4 regions of the Nakamurella panacisegetis genome follow, and region 1 is predicted to be linked to each of the others. Evidence: riboswitches for the same ligand, from Rfam matches in the RefSeq annotation. Region 1 holds a riboswitch; each other region holds the start of a gene.
What was found. Region 1 has a riboswitch for S-adenosylmethionine ahead of BLS97_RS11765 (LLM class flavin-dependent oxidoreductase). Riboswitches for the same ligand answer to the same signal wherever they lie in the genome.
Positions count from the first base shown of each region.

Region 2: it holds a riboswitch for S-adenosylmethionine, as region 1 does, so the genes downstream of both, BLS97_RS02550 (bifunctional o-acetylhomoserine/o-acetylserine sulfhydrylase) here and BLS97_RS11765 (LLM class flavin-dependent oxidoreductase) in region 1, are expected to answer to the same signal.
Region 3: it holds a riboswitch for S-adenosylmethionine, as region 1 does, so the genes downstream of both, thrC (threonine synthase) here and BLS97_RS11765 (LLM class flavin-dependent oxidoreductase) in region 1, are expected to answer to the same signal.
Region 4: it holds a riboswitch for S-adenosylmethionine, as region 1 does, so the genes downstream of both, BLS97_RS21080 (metal-dependent hydrolase family protein) here and BLS97_RS11765 (LLM class flavin-dependent oxidoreductase) in region 1, are expected to answer to the same signal.

Region 1 covers NZ_LT629710.1:2,663,420-2,667,612, forward strand. Annotated here, with positions in the region: gene BLS97_RS11760 (NtaA/DmoA family FMN-dependent monooxygenase) at 1-1,205, opposite strand, end outside; gene BLS97_RS11765 (LLM class flavin-dependent oxidoreductase) at 1,213-2,430, opposite strand; SAM riboswitch class IV at 2,493-2,605, opposite strand; SAM riboswitch class IV at 2,760-2,891, shown strand; gene BLS97_RS24500 (putative leader peptide) at 2,929-3,057, shown strand; gene BLS97_RS23505 (amino acid ABC transporter permease) at 3,207-4,193, shown strand, end outside.
Region 2 covers NZ_LT629710.1:564,898-569,090, reverse strand. Annotated here, with positions in the region: gene BLS97_RS02560 (hypothetical protein) at 1-786, shown strand, start outside; partial or broken gene BLS97_RS02555 (MazG family protein) at 783-1,466, shown strand; SAM riboswitch class IV at 1,638-1,755, shown strand; gene BLS97_RS02550 (bifunctional o-acetylhomoserine/o-acetylserine sulfhydrylase) at 1,875-3,188, shown strand; gene metX (homoserine O-acetyltransferase MetX) at 3,214-4,193, shown strand, end outside.
Region 3 covers NZ_LT629710.1:215,204-219,396, reverse strand. Annotated here, with positions in the region: gene BLS97_RS01005 (glutamyl-tRNA reductase) at 1-1,117, shown strand, start outside; gene thrC (threonine synthase) at 1,214-2,491, opposite strand; SAM riboswitch class I at 2,505-2,658, opposite strand; gene BLS97_RS24100 (peptidylprolyl isomerase) at 2,707-3,405, opposite strand; gene holA (DNA polymerase III subunit delta) at 3,676-4,193, shown strand, end outside.
Region 4 covers NZ_LT629710.1:4,672,737-4,676,929, reverse strand. Annotated here, with positions in the region: gene BLS97_RS21085 (ABC transporter substrate-binding protein) at 1-884, opposite strand, end outside; gene BLS97_RS21080 (metal-dependent hydrolase family protein) at 937-2,220, opposite strand; SAM riboswitch class IV at 2,258-2,364, opposite strand; gene BLS97_RS21075 (hypothetical protein) at 2,508-3,140, shown strand; gene BLS97_RS21070 (amidase) at 3,217-4,193, opposite strand, start outside.

The sequences.
Region 1 (4,193 bases):
ATGAACCCGTCGCTGGCGTCCGCCTGGACGTACTGGTCGATGGCGGCGGCCACGGTCGCCGGGGTTCCGATGAAGTTCTGCCGGGCGGTCTTCTCGACCACGACGTCCCGGAGCGAAAGGGCCTTGGCCACTGCGAGTTCGCGCCACTCGTGGGCCACTGCGATTGGGTCGGCGTTCATGCGGACGCTGGCTCGCCCCTTGGCGATGGTGTTCTCGCCGACCAAGGGGTCGACCTCGGGCAGCGGGCCGTCGGGGTCGTAGGCGCTCAGGTCGCGGTTCCAGAGCTGCTCGGCGAACTTGATGGCCGTCTGTCCGCTGACCTGCTGTCGACGAACCTGCGCGGCGTACTCCTGGGCCTCGGCATCGGTGTCGCCCAGGATGAAGGTCGCCGCGGGTAGCACCAGCAGCTCCTCGTGACGCCGATTGAACTTGGCCAGCCGACCCTTGATGTCCGCGTAGAACGCCTGCCCGGCCCCCAGGGTGCCGTGCCGAGTGAAGATGGCGTCCGCGGACTCGGCGGCGAACTCCCGGCCGGCGTCGGAATCGCCGGCCTGGAAGATGACTGGCCGGCCCTGCGGACTGCGCGGCACGTTGAAATTGCCGTGGATATCGAAGTGGTTGTCGCGCACGGAGAATCCGCCCGGGTGGCCGTGGGTGAGGAATTGACCCGAGACCTTGTCGGCAAGGATCTCATCACCCACCCAAGAGTCGAACAGCTCGACGGTGGCGTTCAGGAACCGCTGGGCCCGCTCGTACCGCTGCTCCTGGGCCAGAAACCCGCCACGGCGGAAGTTCTCGCCGGTGAAGGCGTCCCAGGAGGTGACCACGTTCCAGGCCGCCCGGCCGTTGGACAGGTGGTCCAGGCTGGCGAACTGCCGCGCCACGTCGTACGGCTCGTTGAAGGTGGAGTTGATGGTGCCGGTGAGGCCGATGTGGTCGGTGACGGCAGCCAGGGCGGTGAGGATGCCGAACGTGTCCGGGCGACCGACGACGTCGAGGTCATAGATCTTCCCGTTCTGCTCGCGCAGTCGCAGGCCCTCGGCCAGAAAGATGAAGTCGAATCTTGCCCGCTCGGCGATCTGTGCGAACCGGCGGAACGACTCGAATTCGATGTGGCTACCCGATCGTGGGTCACTCCACACCGTGGTGTTGTTCACGCCCGGGAAGTGTGCGGCGAGATGGATCTGCTTGCGGGGCTTGGTCATCGTGGATTCAGACCCTTCCTGTGATCGGAGCCGGAACGGCGTAGCGGTTTGTCGGGCGGCCCAGACCCAGCAGCCCGCGGAGGGTGTCGGATTCGTACTCGGTGCGGAAGGCGCCACGAGACTGGAGTTCGGGAACCAGGTCCTCGGTGATGGCGGTCAGGTCGTCCGGGAGAGTTCCGGGACGCAGCCGGAAGCCGGTGTAGCCGATCGACTGCCAGGCCAGGAGCAGATCCGCTAAATCACCGGCCGAACCGGCGAAGATGTACGCGTCGGAAACGTAGGGCGCACCCGAGAGGGCGTCCAATCGAGCTCTTCTCGCCTCGCCGGTCTCGGTCGGCGAATCCAGGAAGACCACGACATCGGCGTAGACGGCTAGTTCGCCCTCCGGGCGGCCGACGCCCCTGAGCTCCGTCCGGACCTCGTCCAGGATCCGGCGCGCGCTCTGGGTGTCGGCCGGGGTGACGAAGACGACATCGGCGCTGCGGGCGGCGAACCGGTAGACGATCGGTGAGTGGGCCAACGCGGTCACCAGCGGTTGGCCCTGAGGCGGGCGCGGCACGATCGACGGTCCCTTGACCGAGAAGAACTGACCCTGGAAATCGATGTAGTGGATCTTGTCGCGGTCGATGAACCGTCCGGTGGTGACGTCACGGATCTCGGCGTTGTCCTCCCAGCTGTCCCACAGCCGGCGGATCACCTCGACGAAGTCCGTCGCCTCGTCGAGCAGAACCGAGAGAGCCTGCTGGGCCGCCGGTTCGAAATAGTTCTCCTGGGTGATCAGGGGGAGCTGCCGGCGGCCGACGTGCGCGGCCTCGGCCGCTCGGGCCGATACCTGCACCCGCACGCCCCCTCGGCCGGTACTGACGTGGTCGAGGGTGGCGATGGCCTTGGAGATGTGGAACGGCTCGGTGTGTGTGGCCAGCACCGTCGGCACCAGGCCGATGTGTCGTGTCGTCGGGGCCACCCGGTCCGCGATCAACACGGCATCCAGCCGACCGCGGACCTGATTGGTGTCGTCCTCGTCGGTCGACAGGCCGGTGGCATCCAGGGAGAAAGAGTCCTCGATGGTGAGGAAGTCGGCCAGACCACGCTCGGCCAGAGCGACCAGATCGAGCCAGTAGTCGGCTCCGAACAGGTCAGCCGGACGGGCCGACGGTTCACGCCAGGCAGCCGGATGCCATCCGGCTCCCTCGAGGGCGATGGCCAGATGGAGAGGTGATGACATGAGTAGACCTTCACAAGGGGGATGGGATGGGTTCGGGCTTGTCAGGAGGCGGCCGGCGGGCCGACTCGCGCTTGCGACCGCCGATCGGCGATCACCAGGTCGTCACCTGGAGCACCCCGCCGCGAAGGAGGGTTGCCGGCCAGCAAGCCAGGGCTGCACGCTGACACTCATTACCTGCCGAACAACATAACACCGCGAAAAATGCCCAGTTCGAGGGCCCGACCGCCGGCCGGCGTTCCCGACCGTTAATCGCTTCAGGGGAAATGGCTGCGCGGGGGCGACCATTCGCGAGTTGACCGGCGTGCTTCCCGGTGTTAGCTTCGTTCCACGGTCATGAGATTCAGCGACAAGCTCCGGCTCGCTGGGCGGCAACCCTCGGTGCACATCAAGTGCCGAACACGGTGGGGTGCTCCGGATGACGACCAGGCGGTGCTCGACCCCGAGCCCCGCAAGCGTGGGGCCACTGCTGTGGCCGGACGAACGGACGAGACGATCAACATGAAAGCCCAGGCCAGTACCGGTCTTGCGGCAATCGCCCACGTCGTGGCGCGGTTGCGGTCACTGTTGGGCGTCTCACGTCGTCACGTCGATCTCCAGCGGGTCTCCAGCGCGCTCTGTAAGGCCTGACCGACAGGCCGTCCGTACCCACGGCGGCACCCCACAAACCGCAGTCCTGCGCCATCAGCGCGCCAGGGCGATTTGTGCAACCGTTCAGTCCTTTCGATCGACGTCCCAGCGATCATTGCTGCCGTCGACGCCATTGATGGAGATATCTCTTGTCCACCACTCCGCTCGAAAAGAATGTGACGAGCGCCCCGCCGACGCTCGCCACGTCAGCTGCGAGACCGAAAACGGCTCTGCAGCGAGTGATTCCGCTGCGCCATCCGGGCCGGTGGATCGCCATCGCCGTTGTCGTGGTGATCTTCGCCCAGTTCGGTCACGGGCTCATCACCAACCCGTTCTACCAGTGGTCCCGCTTCCGCTACTGGTTCCTCCGGCCGGTCATCCTCGACGGGCTGGTGGTCACCCTGCAGGTGGCCGCCTACAGTGCCGTCCTCGGGCTGATCGGCGGCATCATCCTGGCCGTCGGGCGATCGTCGAGGAATCCGCTGCTGTCCGGCCTGTCCTGGCTGTACATCTGGGTGTTCCGATCCATTCCGCTGATCGTCGTGTTGATCTTCGTGTACAACTTCAGCGCGCTCTATCCGCGGTTGTCGTTCGGTGTCCCGTTCGGGCCGGCGTTCTTCTCCGTCGACGAGTCGAAGCTGTTCTCCTACATGGCGATCGCGGTCATCGGGCTCAGTCTGAACGAAGCGGCCTACGCGGCCGAGGTAGTCCGGTCGGGGCTGCTCTCGGTGGACCAGGGACAGCTCGAGGCAGCCACCGCGCTCGGTATGTCCAAGGGGCGGACCTTCCGGCGCGTCCAACTCCCGCAGGCCCTGCGCACCATCGTGCCGTCCTATGTCAATCAGCTGATCGGTCTGATCAAGGGCACCTCGATCGTGTTCTACGTGTCCCTGCTCGATCTGTTCGGGCAGGTCGAGACCATGGGGAGTACCTACCCGGAGGACATCATCCCGCTGCTGATGGTGGCCACCGTCTGGTATCTCGTCCTGACCACGGTCCTGTCGGTCGTGCAGTACTACGTGGAACGGGCCTACTCCAAGGGTGCCCTCCGCACCATGCCGCTGACGCCGCTGCAGAAGGCCCGAAAGAGCGTGACCGACCTGCGGGCCCGATTCCGCGATTCGTCCGACGCCTCC
Region 2 (4,193 bases), 2.1 Mb from region 1:
GCGGTTGTCGGGCCGAGTGCCATCAGCGAGTCCACGATCCAGCAGCAGAGCGCTGCGTTCATCGACGAACTCGGTCAGGGCAGTCTGGATGACTCGCAGCGAGCCCAGGTGAATCGACTCCAACTGACCTTTCAGGTCCGGCACTTGTTGATCGAGCGAGCTGCGGCGGCCGCAGGCGTGACGGCAACCGCGAGCGAGGTGTCCGCGGCGCAGGCGCAGTTCTCGACGCAGAAGGTCATCCCGTCGCTGAATCTGCAGAGCGCGGACCTGCCGACGCTGTCCAGGGATTACGTGTTGCTCGGCAAACTGGCTCGAGGGATACCCGCAGCCGGTGTGACCGTGCCGGACGTCAGCGTGGTGGTCGACGGCGTGCCGACGGCGACCCGTGATGCGGCAGTGGCCAAACTGGCGGTCTACAGCGCCGACCCGGCCAGGCTGACCGCCGACGTCGCCGCGGCCGGCCAAGGGGGAGTGTCCAACCGCCAATTCAATCTGCTGACTACCCCCAGTGCCGGCTCGGCGGGGCTGTACAGCGCGGCCAACGGATCGTTCATCATCCTGCCGACGAACGGGTCGTACCTGGTTGCCCGGATCAGCCAGCGGAAAGTCTCCACCGCCCACCTCACGGCGGCGACCCTGCAGGCTGCCCAGTCCGCCTCCGACTTCTTCGATCTCGCCATCCTGATGGTGCCGACCAGCACTGATGAGCCGGTCTCGGTGAATCCGCGTTTCGGGTCCTGGGATCCGGTCAGCCGGCAGGTCGTTGCGCTCAACGGTGGCCTGTGAGCAGTCCCGAGTCACCCCTGCGGCAAGCAGTCGAGGTCATGGACCGGTTGCGGTCGCCCGGCGGTTGCCCGTGGGACGCCGAGCAGACCCACGCCTCCCTCGGGCGGTACCTGGTCGAGGAGACCTACGAGTTGCTCCAGGCCATCGAGGACGAGGACGAGGTGGCCATCCGTGAAGAACTCGGGGACGTACTGCTCCAGGTCCTCTTCCACGCCCGCATCGCCGCCGAACGCGACCGTGCGCTCGGTGGCTTCGACGTGGATGATGTGGCCGCAGATCTGGTCGACAAGCTGATCCGGCGCCATCCGCACGTCTTTGCCGGGGCGGAGCCGATCCAGGATGCGGCCGACCAGCAGGTGCGGTGGGACGAGCTGAAGAAGGCCGAACACGGCCGGTCGTCCGTCGTGTCCGGGGTGGCTCTCGGGCAGCCGGCGGTGGCCCTGGCCGCGAAGCTCGGGGCGCGGGCCGCGAGGTTCGGGGTCGAGATCGATCCGCCGACCGGAGACTCGCCGGCCGAGCAGATCTTCCGCATCGCCTACGCGGCCGGCGCTGCCGGCGGCGATCCGGAATCGGAGCTCAGAGCCGTGGCCAAGGCGCACGCCGCCCGCCTGGCCGACACGGAGACCGCCGCCGCCGACCAGGCGCCCGTCACCGTCAGTCCCCACCACGTGGCGCGCTGACCCAACCCCCGGACCGGTGCGGCCGACCGCGGGGCGACGCCCTCCGGCGCCATGGCCAGAGCCGCGAACACGAGCACCGACCGGATCTGCCCCGCCGGCGTGAGTTCGGTCCCCGGCGCATTAACCCGTATTCCCTGCGGGCGGGAAACGGTGCCCGGTATGCTCGGGGCAGGTCTTGAGTTCCAGCACACAGCCCCGGCTTGCTGGGCGGCAACCCTCCACTCGCGGTGGGGTGCCCCGGGTGATGACCTGGCTGTTCGTTGCACCTGACGAATAGCAAGCGCGGGCCCGCCAGCGGCGAGCCCAAATCGTTGTCGAATCGGGTGAGTCGCTGCCTCATCGGCGGCTCACCGCCACCCGTCTGCGACCGGAACCGTGTCGCAGACCCACCCAGCCTGGAGCCCACCGATGAGCCCCCAATGGTCCTTCGAAACCCGCCAGATCCACGCCGGCCAGACGCCTGACCCGACCACCAAGGCCAGAGCCTTGCCGATCTACCAGACGACGTCGTTCGCGTTCGACTCGTCCGAGCACGGTCGCAAACTCTTCGCGCTGGAAGAGCTCGGCAACATCTACACCCGCATCATGAACCCCACCACGGCCGTCGTGGAGGACCGGATCGCATCGCTGGAGGGTGGCGTCGGCGCACTGCTGGTCGCCTCCGGCCAGGCTGCCGAGACCCTGGCCATTCTGTCGATCGCCGAGGCCGGCGACCACATCGTGTCCTCCCCGCGGCTCTACGGCGGCACCTACAACCTGCTGCACTACACCCTGCCGAAGTACGGCATCACGGTCGACTTCGTGGAGAACCCGGACAGCGCCGAGTCCTGGCAGGCCGCGGTGAAGCCGAACACGAAGCTGTTCTACGCCGAGTCGATCTCCAACCCGCAACTCGACGTCCTGGACTTCGAGGTGGTCTCGGCGGTGGCCCACGCCAACGGCGTGCCGTTGATCGTGGACAACACCGTGCCGACCCCGTATCTCATCCGACCGTTCGAGCACGGCGCCGACATCGTGGTGCATTCGGCGACCAAGTACCTGGGCGGTCACGGGACGGCCATCGGCGGCGCCATCGTCGACTCCGGCAATTTCGACTGGACGGCCGACCCGGAGAAGTTCCCCAACTTCAACAACCCGGACCCGAGTTACAACAACCTGGTCTGGGGCCGCGATCTCGGTCCGGAAGGCCTGTTCAAGGCGAACGTCTCGTTCATCTTCAAGGTGCGCCTCCAGTCGCTGCGCGACATGGGCCCGGCCATCTCGCCGTTCAACGCCTTCCTGCTGGCCCAGGGCATCGAGACGCTGAGCCTGCGGATCGAGCGGCACGTCGCGAACGCGACCGCGGTGGCCAAGTTCCTGCAAGGACGCGACGAGGTCCAGTCGGTGTCCTACCCGGCCCTGGAGTCCAGTCCGTGGCACGCCCAGCAGCAGAAGTACTCGCCCCTGGGCGGTGGCCCGATCGTCTCGTTCGAGATCAAGGGTGGCGTCGCCGCCGGACAGAAGTTCACCGACGCCCTGGAGCTGTTCACCAACCTGGCCAACATCGGCGACGTCCGGTCGCTGGTGATCCATCCGGCCTCGACCACCCACAGCCAGCTCTCGCCCGAGGAGCAGCTGACCACCGGCGTCACGCCCGGACTGATCCGGCTGGCCGTCGGTACCGAGAACGTCGACGACATCCTGGCCGACCTGGACGCCGGGTTCCGCGCGGCGAAGTCCTGATCCGGGCTGCTCCCTCGGCCGCACCATGACCCTGACCTCTCGACCCGGTACCACCGCCGAGCCTGTGGGCTCCGGCGGCGGTACCGGCCTGCCCGGGGCCCGTCGGTACCTCGACATCGGTGACCTGTCGCTGGAGTCCGGGGTCACCCTGAGCGGGGTGCGGATCTGTTACGAATCCTGGGGGCAGCTCAACGAGCGCGGCGACAACGCCGTGCTCGTCGAGCACGCGCTGACCGGCGACTCGCACGTCGTCGGGCCACCCGGCCCCGATCACCCGACCCCCGGCTGGTGGGAGGGGCTGATCGGTCTCGGGTCCCCCTTGGACGAACGGTATTTCGTGGTCGCGGCCAACGTGCTCGGCGGGTGCCGGGGAACCACCGGGCCGTCCTCGCCCGCTCCCGACGGCCAGCCGTACGGATCGCGGTTCCCCGCGATCACCGTCCGCGACCAGGTCAAGGCCGAGGCCGCCCTGGCCGAGCACCTGGGCATCAGCTCCTTCGCGGCCGTGCTCGGCGGCTCGATGGGCGGCATGCGGGCCCTGGAGTGGGGGGTCACCTACCCCGCCCAGGTCCGGCGGGTGATCGCGGTGGCCACGACGGCGGCCGCGTCCGGAGACCAGATCGCTTGGGCGGCATCGCAACTGGCCGCCATCCGGATGGATCCGGACTTCGCCGGCGGCGATTACTACGCCGGTCGACCGCCGTTGCGGGGGCTGTCGGTGGCACGTCAGATCGCCCACACGACCTACCGGTCCGGGTATGAACTGAACACCCGGTTCGGCCGTGCCCGTCAGGACGACGGACCGCAGTTCGCCGTCGAGTCGTACCTGGACCATCACGGCACCAAGCTCGGTCGGCGGTTCGACGCCAACTCTTACATGGTGCTGACCGAGGCGATGAACGCCCATGATATCGGCCGCGGCCGCGGCGGGGTCGAGGCCGTGCTGCAACGGTTCTCGCCGCGGCTGACGGCTGCCGTGGTCGATTCGGACCGGCTGTACACGCC
Region 3 (4,193 bases), 2.4 Mb from region 1:
GGACGCCGACCGGTTCCACGATGCCATCGACGCCGTCACCCACCGCATCGCCGAGGTCGCCCAGATCGACGAGGCCGAGGCGGCTGCCCTGCTCAAGGTCAGGGTGGGTGCGCCGGTGGCTGCACACCTGTTCACCGTGGCCTCCGGACTCGATTCCATGGTGGTCGGCGAGGCCGAGATCTCCGGCCAGGTGTCCCGCGCCCTGACGGCCGCCCACGCGGCCCGGACCACCACCCCGGTGCTGCACTCGCTGTTCCAGTCCGCCGCGCGCACGGCCAAGCAGGTCGCATCCCGCACCGGGCTCGGGTCGGCCGGGCGGTCGGTCGCGTCGGTCGCGATCGACATCGCCACCGCCGGACTGGCCGAACCCGGTTCCGACGAATCCACATCGCTGGCCACCGCCACCTGTTTGATCATCGGCACCGGTGCCTACGCCCGGGTGGTGGCCACCGCTCTCCGCGCCCGCGGCTGCACCCGCCTGCAGGTGTTCTCACCGAGCGGGCGCGCCGACACCTTCGCCGCCACGCACCACGCCGAGGTCGTCCACGCCGGGCAGTTCGCCGACGCCGTCGCCAAGGCCGACCTGGTGGTCGCCTGCAGCGGCACCACCGGCAATGTGCTCGACGTGGAGACCGTGACCGCAGCCCTCGCCCTCCGCGACACCCCGCTGCCGGTGGTCGACCTGGCCCTGCGGCCGGACGTGTCGGAAGGGGTACGGGCCCTGCCCGGCGTGCGGGTCGTCGACCTGCACAGCGTGGCCGACGGTGCCGCCCCCGAACATCGCGAGGCGATCGCGGACGCCCAGGACGTGGTGATCGCCGCGGTGGCCCGGTTCGAGGACGACCAGGCCATCCGCACCCTCGACCCGGCCGTCATCGCTCTGCGGCAGCACGTCTCGCTGGCCGTGGAGAAGGAGATGGTCCGGCTCCGGGCCAAGTACGACAGTGACGTCGCGGCCGAGGTCGAACTGGCGATGCACCGGGTCACGCAGTCGCTGCTGCACACCCCGACCCTCCGGGCCAAGGAGCTGGCCCGCACCGGCGACGGGGCCGGCTACCTGCAGGCCTTGCACACGCTGTTCGGGATCGAGATCCCGGACCAGCCCGCGCCGCACTGATCCGGGCCGTTTTCGCGACCCTCCCACACCAGAAGCGGCCCGTCTCCGATGGAGACGGGCCGCTTCTCGTGTCGGTGCGGAGGCTCCGGAGGAGGTCTACGCGAGGCCGGTGGCCTCGAACGCCGACAGGGTCGGCGCGATGGTGGCGCTCGGTCCGACGACGTGGGCGATGGCGTCCAGCGTCTTCAGCCCGTCCCCGGTGTTGAAGATCACTGTCTCCTCGTTCGGGTCCAACTGGCCGGAGGCCAGCAGCTTCTTCAGCGTGGCCACCGTGACACCGCCCGCCGTCTCGGCGAAGATGCCCTCGGTCCGGGCGAGCAGCTTGATGCCCTCGATGACCTCTTCGTCGGTGACGTCCTCGATGGCGCCGCCGGTGCGGTTGACCACGTCGAGGACGTACGGTCCGTCGGCCGGATTGCCGATGGCCAGGGACTTGGCGATGGTGTCCGGGCGCACCGGCTGGATGAAGTCGTGACCCTGTTTGAACGCGGTCGACACCGGGTTGCAACCGGTGGCCTGCGCGCCGAACACCTTGTACGGGGCCTCGTCGACCAGGCCGAGCGAGACCAGTTCCTGGAACCCCTTGTCGATCTTGACCAGCTGGGCGCCCGACGCGATGGGGACGACGACCTGCTGGGGCAGGCGCCAGCCGAGCTGCTCGGCCACCTCGTAGCCCAGGGTCTTGGACCCCTCGGCGTAGTACGGGCGGACGTTGACGTTGACGAACGCCCAATCCTCCTGCTCACCGGCGATCTCGCCGGCCAACCGGTTGATGTCGTCGTAGTTGCCCTCGACAGCGATCAGCGTTCCGCCGTAGGCGGCAGTGGTGAGGATCTTCTGCTGCTCCAGGTTGGACGGCACGAAGACCACGCTGCGGATTCCGGCCCGCGCGGCGGCCGCGGCCACGGCATTGGCCAGGTTGCCGGTGGACGGGCAGGCCAGCACGGTGAAGCCGAGCTCGCGGGCCGCGGCCAGCGCGACGGCCACAACGCGGTCCTTGAAGGAGTGCGTCGGGTTGCCCGAATCGTCCTTCACCCACAGGGTTTTCATGCCCAGCTCGCGGGCCAGGTTGTCGGCGCGGACGAGCTTGGTGCTGCCCGGGTTGATGTTCGGGGTGTCGGCGATGTTCGCCGGGACCGGCAGCAGCGGCGCGTAACGCCAGATGTTCTGCGGGCCGGCTTCGATCTGTTCGCGGAGCGCTTCGCCCGAGGTGGTGAACTCGTAGGCGACCTCGAGTGGACCGAAACACTCGGTACACGCGTAGAACGGCCCGAGGGCGACGCGGTTTCCGCATTCGCGGCAGGACAGGGCAACCGCGGGACCGAGATCGACGGTGGTGCCGGTGGAGGGGGACGTAGGTATGACAGTGGTCATGACGAGGCCTTTCGTCTCATCTTTCCCGCCGGAGCGGGACGGACGGGGCACCTGCTGATGATCGGCCTCGCGGTCGGAGGCATAGGCCTCTACAACGAGAAAGAGATCATCATCAGTGGTTGCCGGGGCTTCATCGGGCCGTATCCCTCTGCCCCTCTGGATGAGTGGTGATTCAGTTGTCCGATCAGGCTACCGCATGAGTCGACGGGCGCCGATCACGAATGCACCGTGATCTTGGTGATGGTGACCGCGGACGACGGCGCGCCGTCGGTGCCTCCGCCGGTCACGCCGGCGGCCGCGATCTTGGTCAGCACGTCCAGGCCGGAGGTGATCTTGCCGAACACCGTGTAGTCCGGCGGCAGCTGCGACTTCGCATAGACCAGGAAGAACTGCGAGCCGTTGGTGTCCGGGCCCGCATTGGCCATGGCCACCGTCCCGGCCGGGTAGGTCATCGAGGAGTTGGTCTCGTCGGCGAAGCTGTAGCCGGGCGTGCCGCTTCCGGTCCCGGTCGGATCCCCGCACTGCAGGACCTGCAGGGACGTGCTCGTGGTGAGCCGGTGGCATTTCGTGTCGTCGAAGTAGCCGGTGGTGGCCAGATGAACGAAACTGCCGATGGTGCAAGGGGTCGTGGCGCGGTTCATCGCGATCTTGACCTCGCCCTGGGTCAGGCTGATGGTCGCGTCGACCGTGCCGCTGTTGGGCTCGGAGGCGGCCGGGGGAGTGACTGCCTTGGCCGGGGTACTGCCGTCGGACGGGTAGGAACAGGTCGCCCCCGCTCCGGCCGGGGACGAGCTGCTCGCCGCGGACGTCGACGCGGCGACGGCGCGGTTGGACGTGCTGCCGGAGTTGGACGCGCACGACGTCACCAACAGGAGCGACAGGACAGCGGCGACGGCGTGACGAATCGGGCGCACGGAGGTTCCTTACCGGAGACGAGGGGAGCGGGGGCCACGGACAGCAGCAGGCTCGACCACTTTATCGGGCCGACCGACTGCTGCCGGCGACCCTTCGGGCCGCGTCGCCGTCGGTGCTTGTGTCCGGGTGTCGTTGTGGGTTGGCTCTCGAGCGACTCTTGTCCGGCTGGACCATCACCGACTGCTGCCGGCGACCCTTCGGGCCGCGTCGCCGTCGGTACTCCCTGTCAAGATGGACCTGTGCCCACTGCGACCGTTGTCGATCCGTTGATGTTGGTGCTCGGCGACGAGCCGCTCCTGGTCGACCGGGCGATCATGTCAGCGGTGACGGCGGCCCGTCGGGCCGATCCGGACGTGGAACGGCGGGAGGCGCTGGCCACGGCGCTGACGCCGATGGAATTCTCCGACCTGGTCGCACCCAGCCTGTTCGCTGAACCACGGGTGGTGGTGATCCGCCAGGCCCACGAGTCATCGAAGGAGATCGCGGCCGCGCTGGGCCACTACGCCACCGATCCGGTGGAAGGCGTCGTACTGGTCGTCCAGCACGCCGGCGGAGCGCGGAACAAGGCGCTCGCCGACGGGTTGCGCAAGGCCGGCGCGGCGGTCATGACGTGCAACAAGTTGACCAAGCCGGCCGAACGCATCGAATTCGTCCGGCACGAGATCCGGTCCGCCGGCGGGACCACCACACCGGACGCAGTGGCGGCGATCGTCGACGCGATCGGGTCGGACCTGAGAGAACTGGCCGCGGCCGCGAGCCAGTTGGTGGCCGACACCGGAGGCATGGT
Region 4 (4,193 bases), 2.0 Mb from region 1:
GCCGGCGGCACCGAATCGATGACGTCGACCTGCGAGCCCTGCAACTGCTGCACCAGCTGGTTGTCGTCGCTGACGATGCTGAACTCCACCCCGTCCAGATACGGCAGCCCGGACTGCCAGTACCTGGTGTTGCGCGCCAGCACCACGGTGCCGCCCTTGGTCCAGGAGGTCAGCGTGAACGGGCCGGTTCCGATCGGGGCCTGGAAGAAGGCGGCTGCCGTCTTGCCCTGCAACTTGTCCGGGACGATGGAGTTGGAGAACGCCGAGATGTCGGAGATCAGCGGTGCCCACGGCTGTTTCAGGACGACCACGACCGTGAGATCGTCCTTGGCCGTGACGGTCTTGATCGCGCTGTCCAGGAACCCGAGCGGCGACTTCGGGAAGTCACGCGAGCGCAGCAGCGAGTAGACGACATCCTTCGCGGTCAGGGGGGAGCCGTCGGAGAAGGTGACCCCCTTGCGCAGGGTGAACGTGTAGGTCTTCCCGTCGGCCGAGACGGTGTGCCCGGTGGCCAGATGCGGCTTCAGCTCACCCTTCACGTCGGTGACGTACAGCGGCTCGAAGATCTGGTTGAGCGTGTAGACGTCGCCGGAGGCGATCGTGTTGTGCGGGTCCAGGCTGGTCGGGCCGGTGGTGCGGGCGTACTTCAGGGTGCCCGAGCCGCCGCCGGTCGCGGCCGTCGCCGTCGCCGTCGCCGAGCCGGGTGCGGACGAGGCACCTGACGACCCGGCCGACCCGCCGGCGGTGGATGTGCTCGGCGTCGACGACGCAGCGATGGGTGTGCTCGGGGTCGAGCAGGCGGCGATGATCGGGGTGATGATCATCAGGCCGGCACTGCCGGCGCCGAATCTCAGTAGCTGACGACGGGAGATGTTCTGGGACATGGGGTTCAACTTTCCTGGAGTGCTCGTGAGGGGGCGCATGCGGCGGGTGCGATCAACATCGGGACATGGGCCACCGCGGGTGGGGGCGCACCGGACGACCGGCCGCGAAGACGCCGCCGACCGACTCCGGCGAGCGGAAGGTCTCCGGGTCGCTGGGATCGGCGTCCAGGACGACGGCGTCGAAGCGGTACCCGACCCGCAGCCGCCCGGTGAGGTGGCCCACCCCGCACAGATCGGCTCCGGCCGAGGTGGCGGCCACCAGCGCCTCGGCCACGGTGAGGCCGGCCGCGACGAGATGCGCTATCTCGGTGAGGTTGTGCCCGTGGTGGTCACGATGGGCGAAATCGGTGCCGAGGGCGATCGGAACGCCGGCCGCCCGCGCGATCCGGACCGCATCGCCCAACGCGACTCCGGCGGCGCGGGCTCGGTCGGCGGTGGCCGCGGGGAGCGCGCCCGGGGTGGCCGCGAGTTCGGCCAGGTGGGCGTAGATCCCGAGTGTCGGGACCAGGGTGGCCCCGGTGGAGGCCATCAGGTCGGCGTCGGCCTCGGTGAGCCAGAGTCCGTGCTCGATCGAACGGGCTCCGGCGCGAAGGGCCTGCCCGATGGCCGGACCGCCAAGGGCGTGCACCATCGCCGGCTTGCCCCGGCGGTCCGCCTCGACGATCGCCGTGGTCAGCTCCTCGCCGGTGAATTCGGCCGGGAACTCCCCGGCCCCGGCCGACATCACGCCGCCGGTGGCCATGATCTTGATCCAGTCGGCCCCGCTGCGCAGGATGGTGCGCACCACGCGTCGCACCTCGTCCACCCCGTCGGCGACGTGCGGGGGCCGTCCCGGGTAGTCCGGCAGCATCCCGTCAACCGGGTACGGTCGCCCGACGCCGGCCAGGAAACCGTCGCCGTGGCCGCCGGTCCGGCTCAGCGGCACGACGCTGACCTGCAGTTCCGGTGCCTCGGAGAGGCCGGCGGCGACAGCGTCGCGAACCCCGGCGTCCAGACCGCCCGCGTCGCGGACGAACGTCACGCCGGCCGCCAGGGTGCGCCGTAGCGCGTCGAGGGTCTCGGTGATCCGGTAGCTGTACGGGGTGTTGAGCTGTTCCCAGCCGTCGAAGCTGTGTGTGACCGCGTGCAGGTGGGCGTCGACCACACCCGGCATCAGCCAGCATCCGCTCAGGTCCACGTCGAGCGAATTGCGGGGCAGATCCGGACCGATCGCGGCGATCCGGCCGCCCGTCACCTGCAGGTCGGTCGGCGGCCCGAAGTCGCCGGATTCGTCCATGACGAAGGCCTGGCGCACGGTGAAGTCGACGGTCGGCCGGGCCGGCGGCGGGATCGACACGGAGCTGTCCTCTCGGGCGAAGAAGGCCCTGGGAGCAGAGCCGCGAATTGCCGGACAAGCCGGCCGGCTCTATCTCCGGGGCACCCCATCGCGGAGAAGGGTTGCCGGTCAGCGAGCCGGATCTTGACGCTGACACTCTTGAGCTCGTTCGAGCATAGTCACGCCCGACCGGCTCCGACCAACACCGGAGGCGGTGAACCACATCACGCGGCCGTCGAACGGACGGCCCGGCGGCAGGAACGGCTGAACCGATGGTGAATCGACCGGCGATTGGGTAACTGCCGGGCATGCGAATTCCAGGACCGAACGATCTGCTCAAGCTGGCCGGCCGGGGCTACGGCGCCATCGAGACCGCGATCGGCCTGGTGCCGCGGTTGGTGACCATCGTCGGTGAGGTGGAGATGATCATGGTTCGGGTGGCCGCCCTCATGGACGAGGTCGAGACGACCAATCGGCGCGCGGCCGGCGTGGTCATCCGGACCGAGACCGTGGTGTCCCGGGTAGAGACCGTGGTCGGACGGGCCGATGTGCTGACCGACCGGATCACACCGCTCCTGGACGGCTACCAGCCCGTGCTGGCCCGCCTGGAGCCGATGTTGGCCCGGCTGGCCGACACGACCAGCCCGGTCGAGGTGGACGCGATCGTGCAGTTGGTCGACACGCTGCCCGACCTGGCCGAGAAGATGCGGCAGGACATCGTCCCGATCCTGGACACCCTCGGCACGGTGGCCCCGGATCTCCGCGACCTGCTCGACGTGTCGAAGGAACTGAACGAGATGCTCGGCGCGCTACCGGGCCTTGGCCGCATCAAGAAGAAGATCGAGGAACGGCAGGAGTTCGAGGACAACTACCGGGCCGATGAGGAACCGCCGTCGTCGCCCGACCGCCCGGCTCCGATCGGCCTGACTCGGCCGTACTGAGCCGTACCGAGCCGGATGCACCGAGGCGGCAACCGAACCGGGCGGCGGTGCCCTTCCGGGCACCGCCGCCTCGCGATCAGGCGCCGTTGGCGGCCACGTACTCCGGGGTCAGGCGCGTTCCGGCGGTGACGGCCGCCCTGACCTTCGGCGTGATGGCCGGGAGCACCGGATCGGCCGGACGCCGCAGGTGCCAGTCGGTGCTGGCCTGGTACGCGGCCACCACCTCGATCAGCCGGTCCTCCTCGTAGGGTCCGGCGCCCAGGATGCCGCCGACCGGCACCGTGGGGTTCGCGCCGAGCGCCTGGAAGCCGATCGGGAAGCCGATCTCCGGCAGGCCGAGGATGTCGAACGGGACGACGCTGGTCTGCAGCAGCACGTCGCACTTGCTCATGACCCCGTCGAGCACCTCGCGGATCAGGTGGTTCTTCGCCCGCTGGCCGGTGATCCACTCGTCGCCGGACAGGAAGATGCCCTGCAGCCAGGACAACAACGACACTCCGAACAGCGTCAGGTCCTTCTGCAGGTAGGGCAGGAACGGCTCCGTGCGTTCGCTGAGCCGGATCGCATTGAAGGTGCCGGTGAGCAGGGCCCAGTCGTTCGGGTAGGTGACGTCCACCAGCTTCGCCCCGGGGATCTTGGCCATGGTGTTCAGGAAATCGGTGCGCAGCTTCTTCACCGGGTCGGTGACGCCGGTGAGGAAATCGGCCGGCACACCGATGCGGGTGCTGCGACGCATCACCACCTTGCCGCCGCGACGGACCGGCAGCGCCGACGCCACCAGATCGGGCACGGCGGGCAGGCCGAGGGTGCGCGGATCGTTGCGGTCCGGGCCGGCCATCACGCTCAGCATGACGGCCGCGTCGAGCACGTCGCGGGCCAGTGGACCGGAATGGTCGCGCGTGTACGACAGGGGGATGACGCCGTAGATCGACGTGCGGCCCATCGTCGGCTTGAGACCGGTGAGGTTCTGCTGGTTCGAGGGCAGCACGATGCTGCCGCCGGTCTGCGTCCCGATCGAGGAGCAGGCCATCCGCCCGGCCACCGAGCAGGCCG